Regions from separate parts of the Vibrio sp. SNU_ST1 genome, predicted to be linked through region 3. Evidence: predicted binding sites of a transcription regulator. Region 3 holds the regulator's gene; each other region holds the start of a gene.

Region 1 (4,579 bases), 370 kb from region 3:
CAGTATCTCAGATGCAGTAACCTTCATGGCGGGTGACCGTGCTCGTGCTGAAAAAGCATACGCGGGTGACATCATTGGTCTGCATAACCACGGCACAATTCAGATTGGCGATACCTTTACACAAGGCGAAAGCTTGAAGTTTGCTGGTATTCCTAACTTCGCACCTGAGTTATTCCGTCGTATCCGTCTGCGTGATCCACTGAAGCAGAAGCAACTTCTAAAAGGCTTAGTTCAGCTTTCAGAAGAGGGCGCAGTACAAGTATTCCGTCCTTTGCAAAATAATGATTTGATCGTTGGTGCAGTTGGTGTACTTCAGTTTGATGTGGTTGTAGCGCGCTTAAAAGCGGAATACAACGTTGAAGCGATTTACGAAGGTGTAAACGTTGCTACAGCTCGTTGGGTTGAATGTGATGACGCTAAGAAATTAGAAGAATTCAAACGTAAGAGTCAAGCTAACCTAGCGTTAGATGGTGGTGATAACCTGTCTTACATTGCACCGACTATGGTGAATTTGAACCTAGCTTCTGAACGTTTCCCAGAAGTTCAATTCCGAGCGACGCGCGAGCACTAATTACTCTGCGCTCTATTAGAGTTAAACAAAAACGTCTATTGTTCTGCAATAGACGTTTTTTTATACGTGTTATTTGAGGATGGAGACTGAGATTTGAGCATGAGTATGTTCGGTTGGATAAAAGCTTGTATTAATAGATACGATAAGTGGTGTGAAGAGCTTGGCTTAACGCCTGAAAACAAGCGCAGCTGTGTTGCGTATCGTCGCGAACCTCAAGGAAAACAAACAGAGAGCAGGGAAGATGACATCGAAAATAAGTGACTTTCCGCTGTTTGATACTCATTGCCACGCGGATTTTGAGGCGTTTGAGCAAAATATTGTCGTTGATCAGGGAACTACACTTGATCAAAGTATTGATGGCTACCTTAAAGAAGCCCAACAGGCACAAGTTGAGAAGTTTCTCATTCCTTCTATCGGTCAAAATAACTGGCATAAGCTTGAGAAAATTGCGGAATCCCACCCAAATGTTTACTACGCGTTAGGTTTCCACCCTTACTTTTTGGAGCAAGCTAGTGACGAGCAATTCTCAGAGCTTCGTCAATTACTCTCATTAAAAAACAGCCAATGCGTTGCGATAGGAGAGTGTGGTCTCGACTTTTTTGTCGATGTTGTTCAGGAGAAACAAGAGCGTTTTTTCATCCAACAAATAGAGCTAGCTAAGGCGTTTAAGCTGCCTTTAATCATCCATGAAAGGAAGTCCTTTAATCGACTTATTGAACTAATAAAGCAGCATAAATTTACTTTAGGTGGCGTGATTCATGGATTTTCAGGGAGCGAACAGCAGGCTTTAGCGTGGATCAAGCTTGGTTTCTATATTGGTGTCGGTGGAACGATTACTTACCCAAGAGCACAAAAAACACGCACCACTATCTCAAAACTGCCTCTTGAGTGCTTGGTATTAGAAACGGATGCCCCGGATATGCCCATGCATGGAAAACAAGGAAATGTTAATCATTCCAAGTATTTAGTGGTGATTTTAAATGAACTATTTTTGCTTAGAAAAGAACCGAAGCAATCGGTTGCAGCGCAAATTTGGCAAAATAGCCATCGAGCATTCGGTATATGTGAATAAAATCGAAGGTTTTTGTTTATCGTTTGCGTAAATTGCACTTGGCTTGTGATTTGGCTCACATTTGCGTGTGAATGGTACATGAATCTTCTACGAAAGTGTGAGGACTGCATTACTTTATTAGTGGTCGCATGAGTATAATTGCCTCCGCTTTATAGCCCCATTTTGTAACACGCCAATAAATAACTAATAAGGAAGTCATAAACTATGAGCCTGTTTATGAGCCTAGTCGGTATGGTCGTACTGATTGCAATCGCAGTACTACTATCTGACAACCGCAAAGCTATTAACATAAGAACAGTGGGTGGCGCTTTCGCTATCCAATTCGCACTTGGTGCATTCGTACTTTACATCCCTTGGGGTCGTGATCTACTTGCAGGTTTCTCTGCTGGTGTAGCAAACGTGATCGACTACGGTAAAGACGGTACTGGTTTCCTATTCGGCAGCCTAGTTAACTTCTCAGTTGACGGTATCGGTTTCATCTTTGCTTTCCAAGTACTACCAACTCTGATTTTCTTCTCTGCACTTATCTCTGTACTTTACTACATTGGTGTAATGCAAATTGTAATCAAAGTTCTAGGTGGTGGTCTTCAGAAAGCTCTAGGTACTTCTCGCGCCGAGTCAATGTCTGCAGCAGCAAACATCTTCGTTGGTCAAACAGAAGCACCTCTAGTTGTTCGTCCATTTGTTCCTAAAATGACTAACTCTGAACTATTCGCAGTAATGTGTGGTGGTTTGGCTTCTGTAGCTGGTGGTGTACTAGCAGGTTACGCATCTATGGGTGTACCTCTAGAATACCTAGTTGCAGCGTCATTCATGGCAGCACCTGGTGGTCTACTGTTCGCTAAAATCATCAAGCCTGAAACAGATACGCCAGACGATAACATCGCTGACGATATGGACGGTGGCGATGACAAACCAGCTAACGTTATCGATGCAGCAGCAGGTGGCGCATCAGTTGGTCTACAACTAGCTCTTAACGTTGGTGCAATGCTACTAGCATTCATCGGTCTTATTGCCCTAATCAACGGTATCCTAGGTGGCATCGGTGGTTGGTTCGGTATGGAAAACCTAACTCTAGAACTTCTTCTAGGTTGGATCTTCGCACCGCTAGCATTCATCATTGGTGTGCCATGGGAAGAAGCAACTATTGCTGGTTCTTTCATTGGTCAGAAGACAGTTGTTAACGAATTCGTTGCATACCTAAACTTCGTACCATACATCGGTGACAACGCTCAAATCGTTGAAGCGACTGGTCAAGTAATGTCTGTTAAGACTCAAGCAATTATCTCGTTCGCTCTATGTGGTTTCGCAAACCTTTCTTCAATTGCGATTCTTCTAGGTGGTCTAGGTGGTATTGCACCAAGCCGTCGCCACGACATCGCTCGTATGGGTGTTAAAGCGGTTATTGCTGGTACTCTATCTAACCTGATGGCAGCAACAATTGCTGGCTTCTTCCTATCTTTCTAATTCATTAGAAATCGAGATATAGACGCCATAATAATATCGCCCCGTAGCAAGAAATTGCTACGGGGCTTTTTTAGTTTTTAGGCCTAGTGATTTTTTAGCATGAGCATGTGCTTGGATTCAATGTAGGGTCTAGAATGTTTTTTTGAGATACAAACCGTTTGCGTTCTAAGGAGCACTACAATTTATTGATGGATACCTATAATGTATTAGCTAAAGGGATAGGATGTCTCTGTTGGCAAGAAAATAACATTGAGATTAACTCGAACGTTATTCTTCTGGGATTAAGCCAAACTTAGCAATACGCTATATTAGCAATACACTATAAATGTTAGACACAACATGACTGATTTGTTGTGCCATAGACCAAACTGGTACTGTGCGGTGACAAGGATTGCAATTGATAGTGAAAGTTATCAAGTCTTCAGGGAACCAAGTCCGTTCATTTGTGACTACTGAGCATGACTAAAATATCTATCTATACTGGATGGATGGCGAAGTAGTTAACTATTTGAATATATTGATCGGAGATAGAAATGAGCGATTTAAAAGCAGCAGCTCTACGTGCACTTAAACTTATGGACCTAACTACGCTAAATGACGACGATACTACTGAAAAAGTAGTGGCACTTTGTCATGACGCGAAGACTGCAGTTGGCAACACCGCTGCAATCTGTATTTACCCTCGCTTCATCCCAGCAGCTAAAAAGGCGTTGCGTGAGCAAGGTACTCCAGAAGTACGCATCGCGACTGTAACTAACTTCCCTCATGGTAATGACGACATCGAAATTGCTGTTGCTGAAACAAAAGCAGCGGTAGCGTACGGCGCAGACGAAGTTGACGTAGTATTCCCATACCGTGCTCTTATTGCTGGCAACGAAGAAGTGGGTTTTGAGCTAGTTAAACAGTGTAAAGCCGCTTGTGGAGACATCACGCTTAAAGTGATCATCGAAACAGGTGAACTTAAAGAAGAAGCACTGATCAAGAAAGCTTCTCAAATCTGTATCGAAGCAGGTGCAGACTTCATCAAAACTTCAACAGGTAAAGTGCCAGTAAACGCGACTCCAGAGTTCGCGCGCATGATGCTTGAGGTTATTCGTGACATGGGCGTTGCTAAAACAGTTGGTTTCAAACCTGCTGGTGGCGTACGTACTGCTGAAGATGCAGCACTTTACCTAGCAATGGCTGATGAGCTACTAGGCGCTGAGTGGGCAGACAACATGCACTACCGTTTTGGCGCTTCAAGCCTACTAACTAACCTTCTTAATACATTAGAAGTGACAGACCAAACTGCTGATCCAGCAGCGTACTAATTTACTCGTCATATTTGACGCCGCAGCGTTGTTGACTGCGTAAGTTCATCTTAATCACATAGAGCCTCTATGCTCATAGGAATGAACTTCGATTTTCTTTCAAGAGAATAGTCGCCTAGCTGCAACGCCAAATATTTAGAGTATTGATAATAACAAGTC
Region 2 (4,579 bases), on a different replicon from region 3:
AACTTTGTTTGCTGAATTGAGGCTGTATTAAGCCACTGTTTTGGTTCTGGATTATTACCTGTTAGGTAGCAGATACCTTTTTGGCTGTCCCCTTGACTCGCGATAGCCCAACGATCGCGCCACCAACTCATATGAACGATGTCGATCTTTTCAAAATTTTGGTCATCTTGCCAACCGGAGTCTTCCTCTACATACATAAGGTCAACATTTTGACTCTGAATACGCGGCAAGCAAACGCTTAGAGCGGCAGATCTTAGTAATGGGTCTTGTGGCATATAGATCGTGACATGCTTGTTCTCATCACACATATCAAGTACGTGTAGGAAGTGAGCATAGGAAGTATAAGGCGGTCGAATCAGCGCGCCCTTCGAAGGGTAACTGAATGTCGTAAGGTTCCCCATAGGGTCCTCTACATTGCCTCTCGCAAGAATTACTTGATATTGCTGCTCAATGCGCTCTTTCAGTTTGTCAGACGGTTGAGGTAGTTCGAGGTTAGCCTCTGAAGAGTGCTCTTTGGACACAAAGCGTGCAACGTCATCGTAAGGATTGTGATCAGCACTTCCAGATGGCTCTTCATTTTGAGAATAATTGACGTGTTGGCAAAGGATATAGCCAGAGTGTGCCTCGCCGGTCGCTATCCAAACTACACCATTGTTGCTTTTCGGTTGTAGGCGTTGATAGTGAGAAGCGAATTCGTAATCTTTAGCATGGTTGACCCAACGAGCATCGATCATCGCTAACTTACGACGACAGCGACTGGCGATATGGTCAACATGATCATAGAAAGTCTTTGGATTGATCTCTAACTTTCTACAAATTTCACGTACCGAATAACCCATGAACAATAAGCCCATGAGGTTCTCTTGAAACTGAAGTTTTTTGTTGGATCCCGACCACTTATCAACGAAGGTTGATTGGCAGTCTTTGCATCTGTAACGCTGCCTATCGCCACTGTAGCCGAAGGCATGATAAAGATGTTTGTGGGTATGAACCGATAAGCCAAAGTTATCGCAATCATCATTACGACAAGCAGGGAGCCCGTCGCTGTGAAGTTGTCTTAGGCGATGAAGTTCGCTTAACACTTCACGATTGTTAAGTAAGGGGGGGAAAGCTCCACATTCACGACAAACCATCGCTGGACGCTTAGGGTTTGCGTGTTGCAAAACATACCGTTTTGCATCGCTCAAGCCAAAGTTGTCACACGCCAATGTTTTACAAAAGTTGAGTTGCAAACCATCCGCATCTTTTGGCAGCTTGTCGTTAGACACGATCTCCCCCTCGGGATTATTTGAGCAGCCAAGTGAGCTTGGCTGCGGGGTAACGCTTTTCAATGTATCTGATCAATTCGTTAGATGTTGATTGCAGTCTCTAGAGCAACTTTCATCATGTCGTTGAAAGATTTTTGACGATCTTCGGAGCTTAGTTTCTCACCACGGATGATGTGGTCAGATACTGTTAGGATAGTTAGAGCTTTAGCACCAAGATCCGCAGCAACACCGTAAATACCAGCGGCTTCCATATCAACACCAAGGATGCCTAGCTTTTCCATTTTTTCGAAAAGGTCAGCTTCTGGAGTGTAGAAAAGGTCTGCAGAGAATACGTTACCAACTTTAACTGGAACTTCTTGTGCACGTGCTTGGTTAACAGCTTCTTCTAGAAGACCGAAATCAGCGATTGCCGCGAAGTCATGGTTGTTGAAACGAATGCGGTTTACTTTTGAGTCAGTCGATGCACCCATACCGATAACAACGTCCATTAGTTTAACGTCATCACGTACCGCACCACAGCTACCTACACGAATAACGTTCTTTACGCCGTACTCAGCAATTAGCTCATGTACATAGATGCAGCATGATGGAATACCCATACCGTGGCCCATTACAGAAACTTTCTTACCTTTGTAAGTACCTGTGTAACCAAACATGTTGCGAACGTCACAAACTTGCTTCACGTCATCAAGGAATGTTTCTGCAATGTATTTTGCGCGAAGCGGGTCGCCTGGCATAAGTACAGTTTCTGCGAAATCACCAGCTTGAGCATTAATATGAGGTGTAGCCATGGTCGTTCTCCAAAGTTTTAACGGTAATTATAGGAACAGGGTTTTGTTAATTACCGATTCTGTTGAATTGAATTCGTTTTGTTGAGGCAATATTAGCGAGTTAAAACGAGGCTCCGTGAGATGTTTGTCACAAATTTGCTCTACCTTTAAAGTATTATTCATATAGATAACCAAATATGTTGAAAGTTTAGAGGCAATCGATTTTGTGTGGTTAAATTACGCTATGTCCAGAAGAAAAACGACAAATCTATGCCTGTTGCATATCAGATTAAAGAAACAATACGTTGTCGCGACGTTTGATCAGCGATAATCTAAACTTTGATAAAAAGACAAACCAAGGAATTGTATGTCGTATTGCGCTAACTCGACGCCTTTGCATTCAATGAAAACCCGACTACACAGGGCAGCATCTCTTGTTGTAAGAACTACTTTGCTTGCCAGTGGGATAGCTTCATCGTGGGTGTCTGCTGCAACCTTTGAATTGCCACCAACAGAAAGCCGCATTGTGGGCAGAATACAGCAACATGAAGTGGCGGCAGGCGAAACCTTGGCCATCATTGCCAAGCAATACGATATTGGTTTCCTCTCTTTAATGGCAGCCAACAAAGGAGTGGATCCTTTTCTTCCCGCGGAAGGCTATGTGTTAAGCATTCCAAGTCGTTTGATTCTTCCTGATACCCCAAGAAAGGGGATTGTCATCAATCTTGCTGAGTTGAGGTTGTACTACTTTGAGCCCGATCAAAATCAGGTGCATGTATTCCCTGTAGGTATCGGTCGAGTGGGGCGCGATACCCCCGAGATGATCACCAAGATAAGTCAAAAAAGACCGAATCCAACATGGACTCCACCAAATTCAATCCGCAAAGAGTATCTTGAAAAGGGCATTGAATTACCGAGAGTAGTTCCCGCCGGGCCGGAAAACCCTCTGGGCGAGTATGCTCTGAGGCTTGCCTATGGCGCAGGTGATTATTTGATACACGGCACCAATAAAGACTTTGGCATAGGTCTACGAGTCAGCTCCGGGTGTATCCGTATGGAGCCAAAAGATATTGAGTGGCTTTTTGAGCAGGTTAGTCGTGGTGAGAAAGTCACAATAATTGATGAGCCGATCAAAGTGTCTTTAGAGCCAGATAGAAGCGTGTTTGTTGAAGCTCACGAACCATTGACGCGAAGCGACGGCTCTAAGAAATTATTGCAAATCCCCGTTGAATTAAAATGGTGGCTTGAAGATGCAGACCTACCAAATTCAAAAGCGAAAGCGGTGATATTTGCTCAAAATGGCGTGCCTGTTGAGATAGCACCACCCGTGATTGAGTTCTAATTTGATTGCCTCTTTTGTAACAAGGGGCGTTTATCTTTGTCTACTTGAATTAATGCCTTCTATTCGAATTAGTACTGCCCAAAAAAGCACCACATCCGTTAAGAGGTGGTGCTGTCTATTTACTGCATTTCGCGACTGATTTAATCTACAGCTTAATCGTACTGAGCTCTCAAACTATTTAGTGTAAGACTCTGCGATGTTGTCGATACGGTCGTTAGCACGATCCGCTTCTTCTTTTGCTGCCATAGCGGCTGCAGCTGCTTCTTGAGCTTTCATTTCTGCTGCAGCTTTATCGCCTTTAAGTGCTTCTACTTCACTGGTTAGCTCAGCAACTTGGTTAGTCAATTGATCCATTTGTGACATTGCAGCTTCTTCTGGCTCAGAAGAACAACCAGCTAAAATGAAAACTGAGGCTGCAGCTGCGATTAACGTCTTATTCATAAGAACTCCTTGCTTATTTATCATCAAAAGATGCGCTATACATTCTTTATCATATAGTCGCTTCATTAATGATTGTAGCGACTAATTTTTTAACTGCAAAAACAATAACTAGAGAAATTGCTAAATTTTTGAGGTAATTAGCAGAGCGTCACGTTATGTCTCGTTTATGAGATGAAGGGGTGAGAGCCGGTTTTGATGTGTTTTGGAGAGTTATTTCTTTACGAGCAATGCATACAATGTTCTAGCAAACGAGAGATAAAGGGATAAATTTTCTGTGATCTCTATCCTTATAAAGTACTTTCGCGGTATCATGTCACGTTAAATTAATTTTATTCAATACCATCATGACTGGAGAGTCCTTTGCACTTTAAAGATTTAGGCTTAGATAACCGCTTACTGAAGAACTTAAAACATTACGACTTCAAGAAGGCGACAGAGATCCAATCAAAAGCGATCCCTGTTGCTATTGCTGGTAAGGATCTATTGGCTTCATCAAAAACGGGATCAGGAAAAACATTGGCGTTTGTGTTGCCAATGATTCATAAAGCATTAAAAACAAAAGCGTTTTCTGCTAAAGATCCTCGTGGTGTAATTTTGGCTCCTACTCGTGAGCTAGCAAAACAAGTTTATGGCGAGCTGCGTAGCATGCTTGGTGGTCTATCTTACGAAGCTACACTTATTTTGGGTGGTGAAAACTTTAACGACCAAGTTAAGGCTCTGCGTAAGTACCCTCGCTTTATTGTTGCGACTCCAGGCCG
Region 3 (4,579 bases):
AACTCAACTGCCAGCGACGTTTAGCCCAGGTATTGAGCTGTAGTTTAGGCTAATGAGTTATAGAACTGGGCTCATTCGCTAACAATGGAGAGAGGAAGTAGCAATTACACTTCCTCTTTTCATCCACGTCCAACACCTAGATTGGGCGGTAGATAATAATAGAACAAGTATGTCACAGGCTGATGGCTGCTGACTCTATGTCCAGCCTCTCCCTTTCTAATCCAAATTACTAGCTTGCTAGAACCTCTGACAAGGAGTCACCATGACGCCCGATCTACTCTTTAAATCATTATGGGACGATTACATTCACAGGCTTTGTCCATCGGCTGAGAAAGTTCATCATCTGCTGAAAGAAGATGAAGCGCTGATTAATGATCACATTGCATTACGTACTTTCAATGTTGCCCCTTTGGGCATTGAAACACTGGCTAAGCCTTTCCTTGAATTAGGCTACAAGGCTTGTGGCGACTACTTGTTTGAGAGCAAGAAGTTAGTGGCTAAGCATTACGAGCATCCAGATCCAAAACAACCAAAAGTGTTCATTAGTGAGTTGAAGGTCGAAGAGTGTTCAAGCGACTTACAACAGATCGTTGCTAAGTTGGTTGAGCAAGTTGACGCAAGTAAGCTTCAAGGTCATGAATTCTTGTTTGGGGGGCGCCTTTGGGGTTTGAGCTTCACGGATTTCCAAGCGCTAGCAAAAGAGAGTGAATACGCGTCTTGGTTAGCGGCTCATGGCTACGGTGCAAACCACTTTACGGTGAGTGTGAACCAACTCGATGCTTTTGGTGAAGTGCAGGCAGTGAATGATTACCTGAGCGAATCAGGCTTCACTATCAATGCATCTGGTGGTGAGGTGAAAGGCTCTCCAGAGGTATTATTAGAGCAATCATCAACAATGGCAGACAAAGTCCCAGTTTCATTTGTCGAAGGCAATGAGATGATTCCTGGCGGCTTCTATGAGTTCGCTAAGCGTTATGCGATGGCCAATGGTGAGCTATATACAGGTTTTGTCGCGGCATCGGCTGACAAGATCTTTGAAAGCACCAATGGTTAAAGAAAAATAAGAGCAAGGGATTTTCCCTAGAGATGCGGGTACGCTTCGCTTCGAGATACTTTAGAATAGTGAAGTCCGATTTCTAACTTTGCTTCCCGCATCTGTTCTCTAGATCTTTAGAAAACAAAAAAAGCCACTAAATTCGCATTTGGTGGCTTTCAAATTTTTGGCTCAGTTAATCGAGATTAACGAGTGCCGTATACCACGATGGTCTTACCGTGTGCAGAAATTAGGTTCTGCTCTTCTAGCATCTTCAAGATACGACCTACGGTCTCACGAGAACAACCAACAATCTGGCCAATCTCTTGACGAGTGATCTTGATTTGCATGCCGTCAGGGTGAGTCATTGCATCTGGCTGTTTTGCTAGGTTTAGTAGCGTTTGAGCGATACGACCTGTTACGTCAAGGAACGCTAAGTCACCAACCTTTTGGCTAGTTACTTGTAGACGGTTTGCCATTTGCGCTGAAAGACGCATTAGAATATCTGGGTTCACTTGGATAAGTTGACGGAATTTCTTGAAAGAAATCTCAGCAACTTCACAAGGAGATTTTGCACGAACCCATGCAGTACGCTCTTGGTCTTCTTCGAACAAGCCAAGCTCACCGATGAAGTCACCTTGGTTTAGGTAAGAAAGAATCATTTCCTTACCTTCTTCGTCTTTGATAAGAACTGCCACAGAACCTTTAACGATGTAGTACAAGGTTTCTGCCTTTTCACCAGCATGAATCAAAGTACTTTTTGAAGGGTACTTATGAATATGACAGTGTGAAAGGAACCACTCTAATGTTGGATCGGTTTGGGGTTTACCTAGAACCATAATATCTTACTTCCTCTGCAGGGTATGCTTGCCGCTTTCCATATTTTAGCTAAGCCTGAATTGACGTAGCTAGGATAAGAGCACTCGTTGAGTGCTGCAAGCTATCTTGTGTTTCGTTTAAGAATAGTATCCTTTTTCAGGTACTATTTCTTGATTTTAATCGTGACCAAGCTACGATTTTTTACGCAAAATTGTGCACATGATCACGGTATGAAAAGTAATCAACCAGAATGTTGTTTTGTTAGCCTATTTTCCCGGTTTCTATAAGTTGTTGCAGGATAGGCCTTACAATGAGCTCCATAGCAAAACTCATCTTGCCTCCTGGCACTACAAGCGTGTTATGACGTGACATAAATGAGCCATCAATCATAGCCAACAGGTAAGGGAAATCGACGTTTTTGATGCCGCGCAAACGTATAACAACGAAGCTTTCGTCTAAACTTGGGATCCCTTTTGCATTCAGTGGATTCGATGTATCTACGGTAGGGACACGCTGAAAGTTGATATGAGTTCGCGAAAACTGCGGGGTAATGTAGTTAAGGTAATCATCCATTGAGCGAACAATAGAATCCATCACCGCTTCGCGAGAGTGACCACGATCGCGTGTGTCACGAACGAATTTCTGGATCCACTCCAAGTTTACGATAGGTACCATGCCGATAAGCAGATCGACGTGTTGAGAAACATTGATGTCACCATCGACTACGCCACCGTGAAGACCTTCGTAGAACATCACATCTGAGTTTTCAGGGATCTCTTGCCATGGCGTAAAGGTGCCGGGCATTTGATTGTAAGGCACTGCTTCATCGAAGGTATGCAGATAGCTACGGACTTTTCCCGTGCCTTCATTGCCGTATTGACGGAAGAAATCTTCTAATGCACCAAAATCGTTAGCTTGTGGACCAAAGTAGCTGATGTGCTTACCTTGCTCGCGAGCCTTACGGATCTCGACATCCATCTCTGGTCGAGTGAAGCGATGGAAACTATCCCCTTCAACCCAAGCTGCCTTCACGTCCATCATATTGAACATTTTTCGGAAGGCTTCTGAGGTAGTGGTGGTGCCGGCTCCAGATGAACCCGTCACCGCAATAATTGGATGTTTAGCGGACATGACAACCCTTGTCTTTTGAGTAACTTACTTGTTAGCAATCGTTTACCACTATAACACGGCTCCTTTATGAGCGCAGCTTAGAAGCGTTTTGTGACTTGAATATCAACGGTTTCATGCAGTTCAGAAAACACGATACTCACTTCTCCTGAGGCTAATTGATGTTTCACTTGGTCAATTTTGTTTTGCAGTGAAATTTCTATGTCACCATAGTCTGTACCTTCACGCAGTACGAATTCTTTGATGAGGTTTTCCAGTGTCTCTGGCGCAATTTCTTGCCATGGGATGATCATAAATACTTCTCTCTTTTATGTTCATGGATAGGTTTATTGATGTCGAAATGAGTGAGTTTAGTTATATTTTACTGCTATTTACTAAGGCTCGTCATTATGCCGAATCTTGTAGACTTTCATAGTAGGCGGGTAATGCTTCTTCTAACCAAAACCTTGGCTTGAGTGTGCTGCCAGTAATGAACCCCACATGACCGCCTTTTTGAAACAGTCGATAATCGATGTTATCAGGTAGAACGAACTTTGGAATCACATCATCGGTCATGAAAGGATCGTCTTTGGCATGAATGATCTGAGTTGGCAGTTTGATCTTCTTGAGTTTAGGCAGTGCGGAGCATTGTGCATAATAATCTTGGGCATTTTTGAACCCATGCAGAGGCGCCGTGATTTGTTCATCAAACTCATACAGTTTGGTGATCTTCTTAATGGTTTCCGCTGTGACCCCCAGCTTTTCCTGTAGCAGGTTAACTTTTTTCAAGGCGTTTGATTTTAGAGAGTTGAGTAGATACTTCTTATAGAGCTTGGAGAAGCCCTGCTCAATGCGACTAGAACAACAAGCCAAGTCAAATGGAGCAGATACTATGGTCGCCGCCGACAGCAATGGGTCGTCTGCATACTCAGCCAAATAATTCGCCAGCATGTTACCACCCAAAGAGATACCAACTGCAACTTTGGGGTTGTTGGGGAACTGCGCGTGCAGATGCCTTAGGAAAAAGCGCGCATCTTCGACTTCACCTGAATGGTATGCACGAGCCAAGCGATTTGGTTTTCCGCTGCAACCTCTAAAGTGCATCATCACTGATAGCCAACCATCTTTAGCAAATGCATTCATCAGCCCGTTGGCGTAAGGGCTCTCAAAGCTCCCTTCTAATCCGTGGAATAGAACGAATATTGGCTTGTTACTTTTATCATCATTGCTTGGCGTGTCACCGTCTGGCGATTCACTCCATGCAAGGTCTAGGAAATCGCCGTCGGGAGTTTCTAAGGTCTGCCATTGAGGAGCAAACAACGCCTGCTTTCTAATAAATCTTGGCACTAAGGTTTGTAAATGTGGATTCGATAGGCCAGCGGCAGCGGTAAATATTGTCATAAAAACAGTCCATGCTTCTTTTATGGGCTTTGATAAAGTGTTGAGCTTTTAGCGAAACGCCCACGTTTTTATTTGAGCTTGGTTGATTCTTAGCATAAGCGCAAGGGTTTCACTGATATGATCGACCAAAACAGGCGATGGGTAACTGGTTGAATAATATCAAGGTTGGGCGTATTAAAGACTCCCCCAAATGTGTTTTAGTCAGCATGCGATCATGGT

The links. The regulator CRP, encoded in region 3, controls carbon source genes, mostly activating them, when cyclic AMP is high. The targets are predictions, from matches to a motif close to TGTGANNNNNNTCACA.
Region 1: the regulator CRP is predicted to act here: its motif matches at 1,688-1,703, upstream of Q5H80_RS11120 (NupC/NupG family nucleoside CNT transporter).
Region 2: the regulator CRP is predicted to act here: its motif matches at 2,176-2,191, upstream of deoD (purine-nucleoside phosphorylase).

What each region holds. Positions count from the first base shown of each region.
Region 1 is NZ_CP130748.1:2,544,470-2,549,048, reverse strand. Features, by position in the region: gene prfC (peptide chain release factor 3) at 1-571, shown strand, start outside; gene Q5H80_RS11130 (hypothetical protein) at 665-832, shown strand; gene Q5H80_RS11125 (TatD family hydrolase) at 813-1,643, shown strand; gene Q5H80_RS11120 (NupC/NupG family nucleoside CNT transporter) at 1,848-3,110, shown strand; gene deoC (deoxyribose-phosphate aldolase) at 3,644-4,420, shown strand.
Region 2 is NZ_CP130749.1:197,704-202,282, forward strand. Features, by position in the region: gene Q5H80_RS15210 (transposase) at 1-1,268, opposite strand, end outside; gene deoD (purine-nucleoside phosphorylase) at 1,349-2,059, opposite strand; gene Q5H80_RS15220 (L,D-transpeptidase family protein) at 2,406-3,380, shown strand; gene Q5H80_RS15225 (Lpp/OprI family alanine-zipper lipoprotein) at 3,555-3,821, opposite strand; gene Q5H80_RS15230 (DEAD/DEAH box helicase) at 4,182-4,579, shown strand, end outside.
Region 3 is NZ_CP130748.1:2,915,390-2,919,968, reverse strand. Features, by position in the region: gene astD (succinylglutamate-semialdehyde dehydrogenase) at 1-43, shown strand, start outside; gene Q5H80_RS13000 (DUF1338 domain-containing protein) at 263-1,054, shown strand; gene crp (cAMP-activated global transcriptional regulator CRP) at 1,240-1,872, opposite strand; gene Q5H80_RS12990 (phosphoribulokinase) at 2,114-2,983, opposite strand; gene Q5H80_RS12985 (YheU family protein) at 3,061-3,273, opposite strand; gene Q5H80_RS12980 (hydrolase) at 3,368-4,360, opposite strand.